Variovorax paradoxus: one gene and its partner. The protein of the gene in region 2 binds, or shares a complex with, the protein of the main gene of each other region. Links are inferred from orthologs where the notes say so. Each region holds a gene or a part of one and is shown on either strand. Other genes may lie near its edges.

What was found. Proteins that work in one complex are often made in the same cells at the same time.
Region 1: the proteins of trxB (region 2) and trxA are in contact, whole or in part, in a crystal structure (PDB 1F6M), measured with the Escherichia coli proteins. The link is inferred for Variovorax paradoxus from one-to-one orthologs.

What each region holds. Positions count from the first base shown.
Region 1 is NZ_JAUSXL010000002.1:5,007,594-5,013,225, reverse strand. Bases 2-2,849 are described here. They hold trxA (thioredoxin TrxA), read right to left. Parts: upstream 1,668-2,849; coding sequence 1,335-1,667; downstream 2-1,334. Other genes in these bases: QFZ47_RS27345 (PD-(D/E)XK nuclease family protein), read left to right, coding at 1,826-2,849; rho (transcription termination factor Rho), read right to left, coding at 2-1,152. Also shown: more of rho, read right to left, coding at 1-1; more of QFZ47_RS27345, read left to right, coding at 2,850-4,417; QFZ47_RS27340 (UvrD-helicase domain-containing protein), read left to right, coding at 4,414-5,632. UniProt on the Escherichia coli protein: Participates in various redox reactions through the reversible oxidation of its active center dithiol to a disulfide and catalyzes dithiol-disulfide exchange reactions.
Region 2 is NZ_JAUSXL010000002.1:630,605-638,805, reverse strand. What follows is about bases 2,857-5,746. They hold trxB (thioredoxin-disulfide reductase), read right to left. Parts: upstream 4,837-5,746; coding sequence 3,877-4,836; downstream 2,857-3,876. Other genes in these bases: QFZ47_RS06750 (Crp/Fnr family transcriptional regulator), read left to right, coding at 5,018-5,692; rpmB (50S ribosomal protein L28), read right to left, coding at 3,459-3,692; rpmG (50S ribosomal protein L33), read right to left, coding at 3,274-3,447; QFZ47_RS06770 (DesA family fatty acid desaturase), read left to right, coding at 2,857-3,110. Also shown: QFZ47_RS06780 (M48 family metalloprotease), read left to right, coding at 1-462; QFZ47_RS06775 (RsmB/NOP family class I SAM-dependent RNA methyltransferase), read left to right, coding at 491-1,762; more of QFZ47_RS06770, read left to right, coding at 1,896-2,856; QFZ47_RS06745 (DNA translocase FtsK), read left to right, coding at 5,787-8,186.

The sequences.
Region 1 (5,632 bases), 4.4 Mb from region 2 along the record:
CAGGATCCGGGTCTTCTGCAGGATCTCGGGCGCCAGCAGCAGCTCTTCGCGGCGCGTGCCGCTGCGGTTGAGCTGGATCGACGGGAACACGCGCTTTTCGTACAGGCGGCGGTCCAGGTGGATTTCGGAGTTGCCGGTGCCCTTGAACTCTTCGAAGATCACTTCGTCCATGCGGCTGCCGGTGTCGATCAGCGCGGTGCCGATGATGGTCAGCGAACCGCCTTCTTCAACGTTGCGCGCGGCGCCCAGGAAGCGCTTGGGACGCTGCAGCGCGTTGGAGTCGACGCCGCCGGTCAGCACCTTGCCCGACGAGGGCACGACGTTGTTGTAGGCGCGGGCGAGGCGGGTGATCGAGTCGAGCAGGATCACCACGTCCTTCTTGAGCTCGACCAGGCGCTTGGCGCGCTCGATCACCATCTCGGCCACGTGCACGTGGCGCGCTGCGGGTTCGTCGAAGGTCGAGGCAATGACCTCGCCCTTCACGGTGCGCTGCATTTCGGTCACTTCTTCAGGCCGCTCGTCCACCAGCAGCACCATCATGTGCACTTCGGGGTAGTTGGCGCTGATCGCGTGGGCGATGTGCTGCATCATCACCGTCTTGCCGCTCTTGGGCGGCGCCACCAGCAGGGCGCGCTGGCCCCTGCCGATGGGGGCGATGATGTCGATGATCCGGCCCGTGATGTTCTCGTCGCTCTTGACGCCGTCGCGTTCCAGCTTCATCTGTTCCTTGGGGAACAGCGGCGTCAGGTTCTCGAACATCACCTTGTGCTTGTTCTGCTCGGGCGGACCGTCGTTGACCTTGTCGAGCTTGGTCAGCGCAAAGTACCGCTCGCCGTCCTTGGGCGTGCGCACTTCGCCTTCGATCATGTCGCCGGTGTGCAGGTTGAAGCGGCGCACCTGGCTCGGCGAGATGTAGATGTCGTCTGTGCTGGCCGTGAAGCTGGTGTCGGGGCTGCGCAGGAAGCCGAAGCCGTCGGGCAGGATTTCGAGCACACCGTCGGCAAAGACCTGTTCGCCGGCCTTGGCGCGCTTCTTGATGATCGCGAACATCAGCTCCTGCTTGCGCATGCGGCCGACGTTTTCGATCTCAAGCGCTTCAGCCTGCTTGAGGACTTCAGACACGTGGAGTGCCTTGAGTTCGTTTAAGTGCATGGAATGACCCCTTGCGGGGCAATCGATCGGAAAAACGGGGGGAGGTTTGATGTGAGGCGAGAGCTGCCTCACAAACCGGGGAACTCGAACCGGTTGCCTTGAAGGGGCCGGTGAACTGTGGGAGATTATGACAGCAAAAAACCGTCCGGCCAACGCATTGCGCGCTGGCCGGGTGAAATGCCTCAGGCGAGCTGCTGGTCGATGAAGGCCGTGAGCTGCGCCTTGCTCATGGCGCCGACCTTGGTGGCGGCCAGCTGGCCGTCCTTGAACAGCATGAGCGTGGGAATGCCGCGGATGCCGAACTTGGCCGGGATGTCGCGGTTTTCGTCGACGTTGAGCTTGGCGATCTGCAGCTTGCCTTCGTAGGCGGTCGACACTTCGTCCAGGATGGGGGCGATCATCTTGCAGGGGCCGCACCATTCGGCCCAGTAGTCGACCAGCACGGGCTGGCTGGACTTGAGCACGTCGGCTTCGAAGGAAGAATCGGAGATGTGTTTGATCAGGTCGCTGGCCATGTGATGTGTCCTTGTGCGCAGAGAGTTTCGGTGCAGCTAAAGTGCTGGTCATTGTGACAGAAACCAAGGGGTGGGGTGCCATGCGGGAACGCTATGACACCGATAGCAAAAGCCCTTTGCGCGTCGCGCCTCCACGCTCTCCAACCCCTCGATAGAACATGAACGAAGGCCACCCCGTCCAGGCCCTGTGGTGCGACCCCGCCGACGGCGTCGTCGCGCGCATTGCCGGCGCCATCGCGCAGCAGGGGCTGCACGCGGCGCGCACCGTGGTGCTGGTGCCATATGCGCAATTGATGGGCGTGGCCCACGGGATGTGGTCGCGCTGCGGCAGCCCGGGTTTCGCGCCGCGCTTCGAAACCACGCGCAACTGGGCGCGCAGCGCGGGCGGTTTCCTGCCCACGGGCTACGACATCGCTTTCGACATGGCGCGCGACTTGGTCACGGCCCAGGCGCTGCTCTCGCAGGCCGGCTTTGCCGCGGAGCGCTTCGCGCTGGCCGGGCGCGTGGTCGAACTGGCCTACCAGCTGGCGCCCCTGGCAGCCGCGGCGCTGCCCGAGGTGCGCGGCAGCGAATGGGCGCAGCGCGCGGCCCAGGTGGCCGAAGCGGGCAGCGAGTCGGAATGGTTCCGCATCGAAAGCGCGCTGATCCGCGTCGCGGTGGCCTGGGCCGCCAACTCGGGCTATGCCACCGATGTGCTGCTGCGCGACGCGGTGCGTGCGCAGGTCGATGCGCTGATCGTGCTCGAGGGCTTCCAGTCCGATCCGCTCACGCAGACGCTCTGCACCTTGTGGGGCGATCGCGCCATCCATCTCTCGCTGGTGCCCGCAAGCCCTGCGGCCACCACGGCAGGTGCGCATGTCGCCGCCGATCCCGAAGACGAAGCGGAACTCGCGGCCGCATGCGTGCTGCGGCACCTGGCCGAGGGCCGCGCGCCGGTCGCGCTGATCGCGACCGACCGGGCGCTCACGCGGCGCATCGGCGCGCAGCTCCAGGCGCAGGGTGTCACGGCGCACGACGAAACCGGCTGGAAGCTCTCCACCACGCGCGCCGCCGCCACCGTGATGAGCGCGCTGCGCGCCTGTGCGCACGACGCCGGCAGCGACCAGGTGCTCGAATGGCTCAAGAGCGGCGCCGACGGCGATGCGCTCGCCACCCAGGCGCTCGAGGCTCGGCTGCGGCGCGAAGGCGTGCGCGAGTGGTCCGCCTGGTGCGGCCAGGCCGCGCGCAGCGAGAAGCCGCAGGACATCGCGCTGCTGCCGTTCACCGAAGCCGTCGAAGGCCGCCGCATGGCCATGGCCCGCTCGAGGCCCCTGGCCGACTGGCTGCGCGCCTTGCGCGAGCTGCTCGAGGCCGGGGAGCAATGGGAGCCGCTCGCGGCCGACATGGCCGGCGCCAAGGTGATCGGCGCGCTGTGGCTCGATGCCGATGTCCACGGCGGCGACGACGAATTTCCCGGCGGACGCCACACGCTGGCCGAATTCACGGCCTGGGTGCGCGACGTGCTCGAAGACGCCAGCTTCGTGCCGCCCGCCGGCGGCGAGGCGCCGCAGGTGGTGGTGTTGCCGCTGCACCAATTGCTGGGCCGCGCGTTCGGCGCGGTGGTCATTCCCGGTTGCGACGACCGGCGCCTGCCTGCGTCGCCCGAGCCGCCCGGCAACTGGAGCGCCGCCCAGCGGGCCGAACTGGGCTTGCCCGCGCGCGAAACGCTCGAGGCCGCGCAACGCGCGGCATGGGCCGCGGCCTTGTGCAATCCGTGCTGCGAAGTGCTGTGGCGCCAGTCCGATGCGAGCGGCGAGCCGGTCCGCCCGAGCCCGCTGGTGCAGGCGCTGCAGCTCGACCACGCCTTGCAGATGACTGCGGACCCGCGCACCCCGCGCGAGGTGGCGCTGCAGCCGACTGCGTACCCGACGCCGTCGGGGGCACTGCTGCCATTGCGCAATATCTCGACCAGCGTCTACGAAGACCTGCGCCGCTGCCCCTACCGTTTCTTCGCGCTGCGGCAATTGGGCCTGCGCAGTGCCGACGAACTCGATGCCGAGGTCGACAAGCGCGACTTCGGCAATTGGCTGCATGCCGTGCTGGGCCATTTCCATGAGGCGCTGAAAGAGAAGCCAACCCACGATGCCGCCGAGCGCGTGGCGTACCTCACTACGGCAGCCGAGCGCGCCACGCGCGAGTTCGGACTGTCCGATGCCGAGTTCCTGCCGTTCGCCGCGGCATGGCCGGCGGTGCGGGACGGCTACCTTCAATGGCTTGCCGGGCACGAGGCGAGCGGTGCTGTCTTCGCCGAATCCGAGCCCTGGATGGAACAGCCGCTGGGCAGCCTGCAACTGGTCGGCCGGCTGGACCGCATCGACCGCATGCCGGACGGCCAGGCCTTCGTGATCGACTACAAGACCGAATCGGCCGCTGTCACCAAGGAGCGCGTGAAAGACCCGACCGAAGACACGCAGCTCGCCTTCTATGCCGCGCTGGTGGCCGACGACACGCTGCGCGCGGCCTATGTCAACGTCGGCGAGAAGTCGTCCGGCACGCAGACCGTCGAGCAGCCCGTGGTGGTAGAGGCGCGCGATGCGCTGGTGGCCGGCATCCTCGACGACTTCACCCGCATCGCCCAGGGCGCGGCGCTGCCGCCGCTGGGGGAGGGCGCGATCTGCGACTACTGTGCGGCGCGCGGCCTTTGCCGCAAGGACTTTTGGGAGGTCGAACAGCTTGCACCTTCGACTTCGGATGGAGGGCCTGCGAAATGAACGGCGCCGCCTACGAACACAACGGCCGGCACGTCACGCGCGAGGCCTTCTACACCGTCGCCTGCGATCCACGGCGCTCGGTGGCCGTCGAGGCCTGCGCCGGCGCGGGCAAGACCTGGATGCTGGTGTCGCGCATCCTGCGCGCGCTGCTCGAAGAGGGCGAATCCGCCTGCGAGCCGCACGAGATCCTGGCCATCACCTTCACCAAGAAAGCCGCCGGCGAGATGCGCGAGCGGCTCGACCAATGGCTCGAGCAGTTCGCCGAGCGCAGCCCCGAGGAGCTGGTGCGCGAACTCGTCGTTCGTGGTGTCGAGCCTGCCGCTGCGCTCGCTGCCGTGCCGCGCCTGCAGGGCCTCTACCGGCGCTTGCTCGAAGGCGGCCGGCCGGTGCAGTTCCGCACCTTCCACGCCTGGTTTGCGGGCCTGCTGCGCAATGCGCCGCTGGCGGTGCTGCGCGAGCTTGGCCTGCCCGCGAACTACGAGCTGCTCGAGGACGATGCCGAGGCGCGCTCGCGCACCTGGCGCCCCTTCTTCGAAGCGGTGGCGGCCGACAGGGAGGCGCTGGCCGACTACTACGCGGTGGTCGCCACCTACGGCCGTTCGCAGACCGCCAAGGCACTTGGCGAAGCGCTCACGCGCCGGGTCGAGTTCTCGCTGTCCGACCCGGCGTCGGCGGTGCAGCATTTCAGCGCGCTTCATTCTTCGCTCGAGGAACTGGACGAGCCGACCGGTGCACTGCGCGGGGAGCAGGCCAGGCGCCGCTGGCTCGACCGTGCCGCCGCACTCGGCCGCGAAGCCAACAAGACGCCGCAGAAAGCGGCCGAGGCGATCATCGACGTGTTCGGTGTTGGCGAACCGCCGCAGGACTCGCTCGCTCCCGCGCTGGCGCACCTGCGCAAGAACTTCTTTGTCGCCACCGAAGACCGGCTCAACAAGAACCTGCAGAAATACCCCGCCGCGCAAGAAGCCGAGGCCGAGCTCCAGACGCTCTGCGCCGCACAGGCCCAGCATGCGGCCTGGCTCTATCAGCAGCGCATGACGCGCCTCACGCGCCTTTTGATCTCCGCCTTCGCCGAGGTCAAGCGCGCCCATGGCTGGGTCGACATGAACGACGTCGAGCAGGCCGCGCAATTGCTGCTGGGCCAGTCGGCGTTGTCGGGCTGGGTGCAGGAGCGGCTCGATGCGCGCATCGCGCACCTGCTGATCGACGAGTTCC
Region 2 (8,201 bases):
TGGGCCGCGAAAAGCGCCGTGGGCACACTGGAAGACCCCGATGCGGGAACGCACGACGAGGAGGCGCTCAAGCTGTGGCGCGGCCGCCTCAAGGAGGCCGAGGAAGCCGAGGCCCGTGCCTGGGAAGAGATCACCGAAACGCCATTCTTCAGCCAGATCGCCCGGCATGACCTGAACGAGCATGAACTGGGCGAACTGCGGGCCGACCTGGCGCGCTGTCTTCCGATTTCGCAGGCCTGGCTGGCGCGCAAGATCCTGCGCGAATTTCCGTGGCGCCGGGCCTACATCGTGTTTGTCGAACTGCCGGGACTGGACGACGGCGACCGCTGGCAGCTCTGCCGCCACCTCGAACAGACGCTGAGCCTGCCGGGCGCCGCGCTGGTTCTCTGGGCCGGCCATTCGCCGACCTTGGCCGAGATCGAGCGGCACGCTTTCGGGGCGATCTGGGCGCGCACGGCGTAGGGGGCCGCCCGGCTGAGACAATCGGGGCATGCACCCCAAAGCCCTGTTGGAGGCCACCGCCGATCTGGTCGGCCTTGTCCTGAAATTCGATCACCCGGCCGACCAGGTCGTTTCGCGTTTTTTTCGCGACCACCGCGAGTTCGGTCCGCGCGAGCGTGCCACGCTCGCCGAGACCGTCTACACCGTGCTGCGCAAGAAGCTCCTGTTCGACCACCTCTCGCCCTCGGGCAGCGGTTCGAAGGAGCGCCGCATGGCGATCCTGGGCTTTCATGGCCCGCGAGACTTTCTGAAGAGCGCCCTCAACGACACCGAAAAGCGCTGGCTCGACAACTGCGACGCCGTCAAGCCCGACGATCTGCTCGAACGCCATCGCCACAACCTGCCCGAATGGCTGGTCGGGCCGCTCAAGGCCCAGCTGGGCGACGGTTTCTGGCCCCTGGTCGAAAGCCTGCAGCAGTCCGCGCCGCTCGACCTTCGCGTCAACGTCCTCACCGACAAGCGGGCGGATGTGAAGGCGGAGCTTGCGAAGGCTGCTATCAAATCGGAAGCAACCCCGTTTTCGCCCTGGGGCTTGCGCATCGATGGCAAGCCCGCCTTGAACAAGCTGGACGCCTTCGCCCGCGGCGCCGTCGAGGTGCAGGACGAGGGTTCCCAATTGCTGGCGCTGCTGCTGGACGCCAAGCGGGGCGAAATGGTGGTCGATTTCTGCGCCGGCGCCGGCGGCAAGACGCTGGCCATCGGCGCGACCATGCGCAACACCGGCCGGCTCTACGCCTTCGATACTTCGGCCCACCGGCTCGATGCGCTCAAGCCGCGGCTCGCGCGCAGCACGCTGTCGAACGTTCATCCGGCGGCCATTGCACATGAGAGGGACGAGCGCATCAAGCGGCTGGCCGGCAAGATCGACCGCGTGCTGGTGGACGCTCCGTGCTCGGGCCTGGGCACGCTGCGCCGCAATCCGGACCTGAAATGGCGCCAGTCGCCCAAATCGGTCGAGGAACTGACGGTCAAGCAGGCCGCCATCCTGCAAAGCGCGGCACGCCTGCTGAAATCGGGTGGCCGGCTGGTTTATGCCACCTGCAGCGTGCTGCCCGAGGAAAACGAGGCCATTGCCGAGGCTTTCAGTGCCGCCAATCCCGATTTCGTGCCCCAGGACGCCGCGGACCTGCTGCAGGGCCTCAAGGTGGAGGGTTTCGAGGCACTCTGCGCCGGCGGTGCGGACGGCCGCCGCTATTTGCGGCTGTGGCCTCACCGCCACGCCACCGATGGCTTCTTTGCAGCGGTGTGGAACCGCAACTAGGCACGGCACTCCAAATTAGGGTAAATCTGCGCCTTTAAGGAAGGGTAAAAGACCTCATTTAGTCCCTGCCGCCTTAAAATCGCGGGTTAACTGAAAGGCTGCACCTTCGTGCGGCCATGGAGCACTTAATTCAATGTTGATTCCTGACTCTGCCGTTTTGAGCGCGGCCATCGACTGGCTCGGACACGGCTTGTGGGACCTCACATGGTGGCAAGTCGTGTTGTACACGCTCGTCACCACGCACATCACGATCGCCGCGGTCACGATCTTCCTGCACCGCACGCAGACGCACCGGGCCATGGATCTGGGTCCGATCCCTTCGCATTTCTTCCGTTTCTGGCTGTGGCTCGGCACCGGCATGGTGACCAAGGAATGGGTGGCCATCCACCGCAAGCACCACGCCAAGTGCGAAACCGAAGAAGACCCGCACAGCCCGCAGGTCAAGGGCATCGACGAAGTCCTGTGGCGCGGCGCCGAGCTGTATCGCGCCGAGTCGAAGAACAAGGAAACGATGGAACGCTACGGCCACGGCACGCCCGACGACTGGCTCGAGCGCAACCTGTACACGCGCTACAGCTGGCAAGGCGTGGGCCTCATGCTGGTCATCAACCTCGCGCTGTTCGGCGCGCTGGGCCTGTCGGTCTGGGCCGTCCAGATGCTGTGGATCCCGATCACGGCCGCCGGCATCATCAATGGCATCGGCCACTACTGGGGCTACCGCAACTTCGAGGCACCGGACGCCAGCCGCAATGTTTCGCCCTGGGGCCTGATCATCGGCGGCGAAGAGCTGCACAACAACCACCACACGTACCCCACCTCGGCCAAGTTCTCGGTCAAGAAGTACGAATTCGACATCGGCTGGGTCTACATCCAGATGATGCAGAAGATCGGCTGGGCCAAGGTCAAGAAGGTGCCGCCGAAGATGCAGATGGGCGACATCCAGCCCGTGGCCAACGAGAAGACGCTCGAGGCCGTCATTGCCAACCGCTATGAAGTGATGGCCGGCTATGCCCGCGAAATGCGCCGTGTCACCAAGGCGGAACTGGCTGCACTCAAGACCAAGGGCGGCGACATCTCGGTGCTCAAGGCTGCCAAGAACTGGCTGCATCGCGATGACGACAAGGTGCCGCCGTCGGCCCGCACGCATCTGGTGCAGGCGCGCGCTGCCCACCCGGTGATCGACAAGATGGTCACCATGCGCGAAGAGTTGCGCCAACTCTGGCTCAACACCTCGCAGTCGCGCGAGCAGCTGGCGGCCGATCTGGCAGCCTGGTGCCATCGTGCGGAAGCCAGCGGCATTGCCGGCCTGCGCGAGTTCTCGACCCGCCTGCGCGCCGCACGCGCCTGAGCAGGCGAGCGTTCCCGCTCCATCAAAAAAGCCGACCTCAGGGTCGGCTTTTTTGTGCCTGCCGTATAGCCGCTCCGCTTGGCCGGAGGGGTGTTGCCGTTCGACAGGCAACAAAAAACCCGCTGGGTGAGCAGCGGGTTCTTGTGGGGGAAACCGGGCCGAATTACTTCAGCTTGATTTCCTTGTATTCGACGTGCTTGCGCGCCTTGGGGTCGAACTTCATGATCGACATCTTTTCAGGCATCGTCTTCTTGTTCTTGCTGGTCGTGTAGAAGTGGCCGGTACCCGCGGTGGATTCCAGCTTGATCTTTTCGCGTCCGCCTTTGCTCGTTGCCATGATTCAGCTCCTTAAGCTTGGCCGCGTGCGCGCAGGTCTGCGAGCACGGCGTCGATGCCGTTCTTGTCGATCAGGCGCAGTGCGGCGCTCGAAACACGCAGGCGAACCCAGCGGTTTTCAGTCTCGACCCAGAAACGGCGGTATTGCAGGTTCGGCAGGAACCGGCGCTTGGTTTTGTTGTTGGCGTGGGAAACGTTGTTTCCGACCATCGGGCCTTTGCCCGTTACGTCGCATACGCGTGCCATGAGGACACTCTTTCTTGAACAGCTGGCACCGGCGCAATCGTGGCCAGTCTTGGCCGATTGCACGGTGTTTTGCAGCTTGACCTCGCCAGAAACGGGTGGCGGTACCCCGGCTTTGCCGAAGCTCCTGAAAAGAGCCCAGTTTCGGCAAAGCCTTGGATTATAGCCCTTTTGGGGCCTGCCTTGGCTACAGGGTGCCGTCCTGCTCCAGGAAGCGCTGGGCATCGAGTGCGGCCATGCAGCCGGTGCCCGCGCTCGTGATGGCCTGGCGGTACACGTTGTCCTGCACGTCGCCGGCGGCAAAGACGCCCGGAATGCTGGTCATCGTGGCAAAGCCCTGCAGGCCCGAGCGGGTCAGGATGTAGTTGTCCTTCATCTCCAGCTGGCCCTGGAAGATGTCGGTGTTGGGGTGGTGTCCGATGGCGATGAAGCAGCCCTTGAGGTCGATCTGCTCGGTGGCGCCGGTCTGCGCGTTCTTGATCCGGATGCCCGTCACGCCCGTGTCGTCGCCCAGCACCTGGTCGAGTTCGTTGTGCAGCTTGAGGACGATCTTGCCTTCGGCGACCTTCTCGTTGAGCTTGTCGATCAGGATGGGCTCGGCGCGGAACTTGTCCCGGCGATGGACCAGCGTGACCTTGTTCGCGATGTTGGCGAGGTACAGGGCTTCCTCCACGGCGGTGTTGCCGCCGCCGATCACGCACACTTCCTGCTCGCGATAGAAGAAGCCGTCGCAGGTTGCGCAGGCCGAGACGCCGCGGCCCATGAACTTCTGCTCGGAGTCGAGTCCCAGGTACTTGGCGGAGGCGCCCGTGGCAATGATCAGCGAATCGCAGGTGTAGGTGCCGCTGTCGCCGGTCAGCGTGAACGGACGCTTGCCGAGGTCGACCTTGTTGATGTGGTCGAAGACGATCTGCGTCTTGAAGCGCTCCGCGTGCTCGAGAAAGCGCTGCATCAGGTCGGGGCCTTGCACGCCGTGCACGTCCGCGGGCCAGTTGTCGACCTCGGTGGTCGTCATCAATTGCCCGCCCTGGGCAATGCCTGTGATAAGCAAGGGCTGGAGGTTTGCGCGTGCTGCATAAACGGCGGCGGTATAGCCGGCCGGGCCGGAGCCCAGAATCAAGACCTTGGCGTGTTGGGGAGCGGACATGAATGGAAAACCTAGGATTTGCGCTGCTTCAGCGTGTACATTTTCAGGGTGGTAGCGATATATGTGGAGTATCACCGCTCGGTTCAACACCGGGTGCACGGTGTTTTCAATGCGCGCGATTGTAGTAATCCATCGGGCCGATGATGGACGAGCTTGCGCGCGCAGTATCAGGGATTGATGAATGTCGATGCTGTCCAATCTTGAGCTGCTGCGGCGCGTTCCGCTGTTTGCCTCGCTCACGTCTTCGCAGTCCGCAAGCATCGCGGATGCGATCATCAAGAAGCGCTTCAAGCGAGCCGAAGTCATTGTCGAGCAGGGCAAGAAATCAGACGCGCTCTATATCATCCTGACCGGGCGCGCGCGCGTGACGAGCGCCGACAGCCGTGGACGCGAAGTGATCCTTGCGACGCTGCACCCCGGCGACTACATCGGCGAGATGAGCCTGATCGACGACGAGCCGCATTCGGCCACCGTGCGCACCGAGATCCAGTGCGACGTTCTCGTGCTGGGCCGGGATGCGTTCGCACGCTGCCTGCCGGAGAACTCCTCGATGGCCTACAACATCATGCGCGGCCTCGTGCAGCGCCTGCGCCATGCCGACCGCAAGATCGAGTCGCTGGCGCTGATGGACGTCTATGGACGCGTGGCGCGCTCGCTGCTCGAGTTCGCCATCGACGACGGAGCGGGCAACCTGAAGGTGCGCGACAAGATCTCGCGCCAGGATCTTGCGAAAATGGTGGGCGCCTCGCGCGAAATGGTGAGCCGCGTGATGAAGGATCTCGCGGAGCGCGGATTTGTCCAGACCCAGGACGACGGCTCCATGATCGTCAAGGACCGGCTTCTCTCCCTGACGTGAGCCGCCGGGCCCGGCGCTTCTGGCAGCCGCGTCCTTTTGTTGTAGTGTTCAGGCGCCCAGCCGCCGTTTCGAAGGATTGGGTGCCGCGTTTTTCATGACCTATTCGCTCAATACACTTCAATCTTCTTCAGCGGCCGAGGGGCAACCGGTGCGCATGCGTGCCATGCGCTTCGCCCATGAGATCACGCTGATCGCAGGCTTTGCGGGGCTCCTGTTCTGGCTGCTCGCCATGCTGAGCTTCACGCCCTCCGATGCGGCCTGGTCGACTTCCGGCACCGGCGGCGACATCAAGAACTGGGGCGGCCGCATCGGCGCCTGGCTGGCCGACGGCAGCTATTTTCTGGCGGGCTATTCGGTGTGGTGGTGCCTCGCGGCGGGCCTGCGGGCATGGCTCTCGTCACTGGCCAACTGGCTGCGCGGCGGCGAGGCTGCGCCGGCCGAGCAACCGGTGCGCGGACGCTTCAATCGCAGCCGCATGGCTTTCTGGTTCGGCCTTGTGCTGCTGCTGTGCGCGAGCACCGTGCTCGAGTGGTCGCGCCTGTACCGGCTCGAATTCCATCTGCCGGGTTCGGGCGGCGGCGCGCTGGGCTACCTGGTGGGTCCGGCCAGCGTGCGCTGGATGGGCTTTACCGGATCGGCACTGGTGGCCATTGCCGCCGGCGTGATCGGTTCGGCGCTGGTGTTCCGTTTCTCCTGGAGCCAGATCGCCGAGCGCATTGGCGCGCGGGCCTATTCGCTGTTCGAGTCGCGCCGCGAAAAGCGCGAGATGGCGGCCGACATCGCGATGGGCAAGCAGGCCGCTCGCGAGCGCGCCGAGGCCGAAGACCTGCCGTTCTCGCGCGCAGCGGCCGGCGGCGAGCTGGCGGATGCCGACGACGACGAAGAACTGCGCATCGAGCCGCGCCCGAAGCGCCGCGCAGCCTCGCCGCCGGTGCAGATCGAGCCCGCGATGACCGAGGTGCCCAGGAGCGATCGCGTCGTCAAGGAGCGCCAGAAGCCGCTCTTCAAGGAGCTGCCAGACAGCAAGCTGCCGCAGGTCGACCTGCTCGACGCCGCGCAGGTGCGCCAGGAAACGGTCTCGCCCGACACGCTCGAGATGACCTCGCGCATGATCGAGAAAAAGCTCAAGGATTTCGGCGTCGAGGTGCGCGTGGTGCTGGCCTCCCCGGGCCCGGTGATCACGCGCTACGAGATCGAGCCCGCCACGGGCGTCAAGGGTTCGCAGATCGTCGGCCTGGCCAAGGACCTTGCGCGCTCGCTCTCGCTGGTGTCGATCCGCGTGGTCGAAACCATTCCGGGCAAGAACTACATGGCGCTCGAGCTGCCGAACGCCAAGCGCCAGTCGATCAAGCTCAGCGAAATCCTCGGCTCGCAGGTCTACAACGAAGGCAAGTCGTTCCTGACGATGGGCCTGGGCAAGGACATCATCGGCAACCCCGTGGTGGCCGACCTCGCGAAGATGCCGCACGTGCTGGTGGCCGGTACCACCGGTTCGGGCAAGTCGGTCGGCATCAACGCAATGATCCTTTCGCTGCTCTACAAGGCCGAGGCACGCGACGTTCGCCTGCTCATGATCGACCCGAAGATGCTCGAAATGTCGGTCTACGAAGGCATTCCGCATCTGCTGGCGCCCGTGGTCACTGACATGCGCCAGGCCGCGCACGGCCTCAACTGGTGCGTGGCCGAGATGGAGCGGCGCTACAAGCTCATGAGCAAGCTGGGCGTGCGCAACCTGGCCGGCTACAACACCAAGATCGACGAAGCCAAGGCGCGCGAGGAGTTCATCTACAACCCCTTCAGCCTCACGCCCGACGATCCCGAGCCGCTCAAGCGCGAGCCGCACATCGTGGTCGTGATCGACGAGCTGGCCGACCTGATGATGGTGGTGGGCAAGAAGATCGAAGAACTCATCGCCCGCCTCGCGCAGAAGGCGCGCGCGGCCGGTATTCACCTGATTCTTGCCACGCAGCGGCCCAGCGTCGACGTGATCACCGGCCTCATCAAGGCCAACATTCCCACGCGCATCGCGTTCCAGGTATCGAGCAAGATCGACAGCCGCACCATCCTCGACCAGATGGGCGCCGAGGCGCTGCTCGGCATGGGCGACATGCTCTACATGCCCAGCGGCACGGGCCTTCCGATCCGCGTGCATGGCGCCTTCGTGAGCGACGAGGAAGTGCACCGCGTGGTGGCCTACCTCAAGAGCCAGGGCGAGCCCGACTACATCGAGGGCGTGCTCGAAGGCGGCACGGTCGATGGCGACGGCGACATGCTGGGCGAGGGCGGCGACGCCGAGAAGGACCCGATGTACGACCAGGCGGTCGAGGTGGTGCTCAAGAACCGCAAGGCCAGCATCTCGCTGGTGCAGCGCCACTTGAAGATCGGCTACAACCGCGCGGCGCGGCTGGTGGAAGACATGGAGAAGGCCGGCCTCGTCAGCGCCATGAGCGGCAGCGGCCAGCGCGAGATCCTGGTGCCGGCGCGCGCCGAATAGCCGGCAAATACCTGC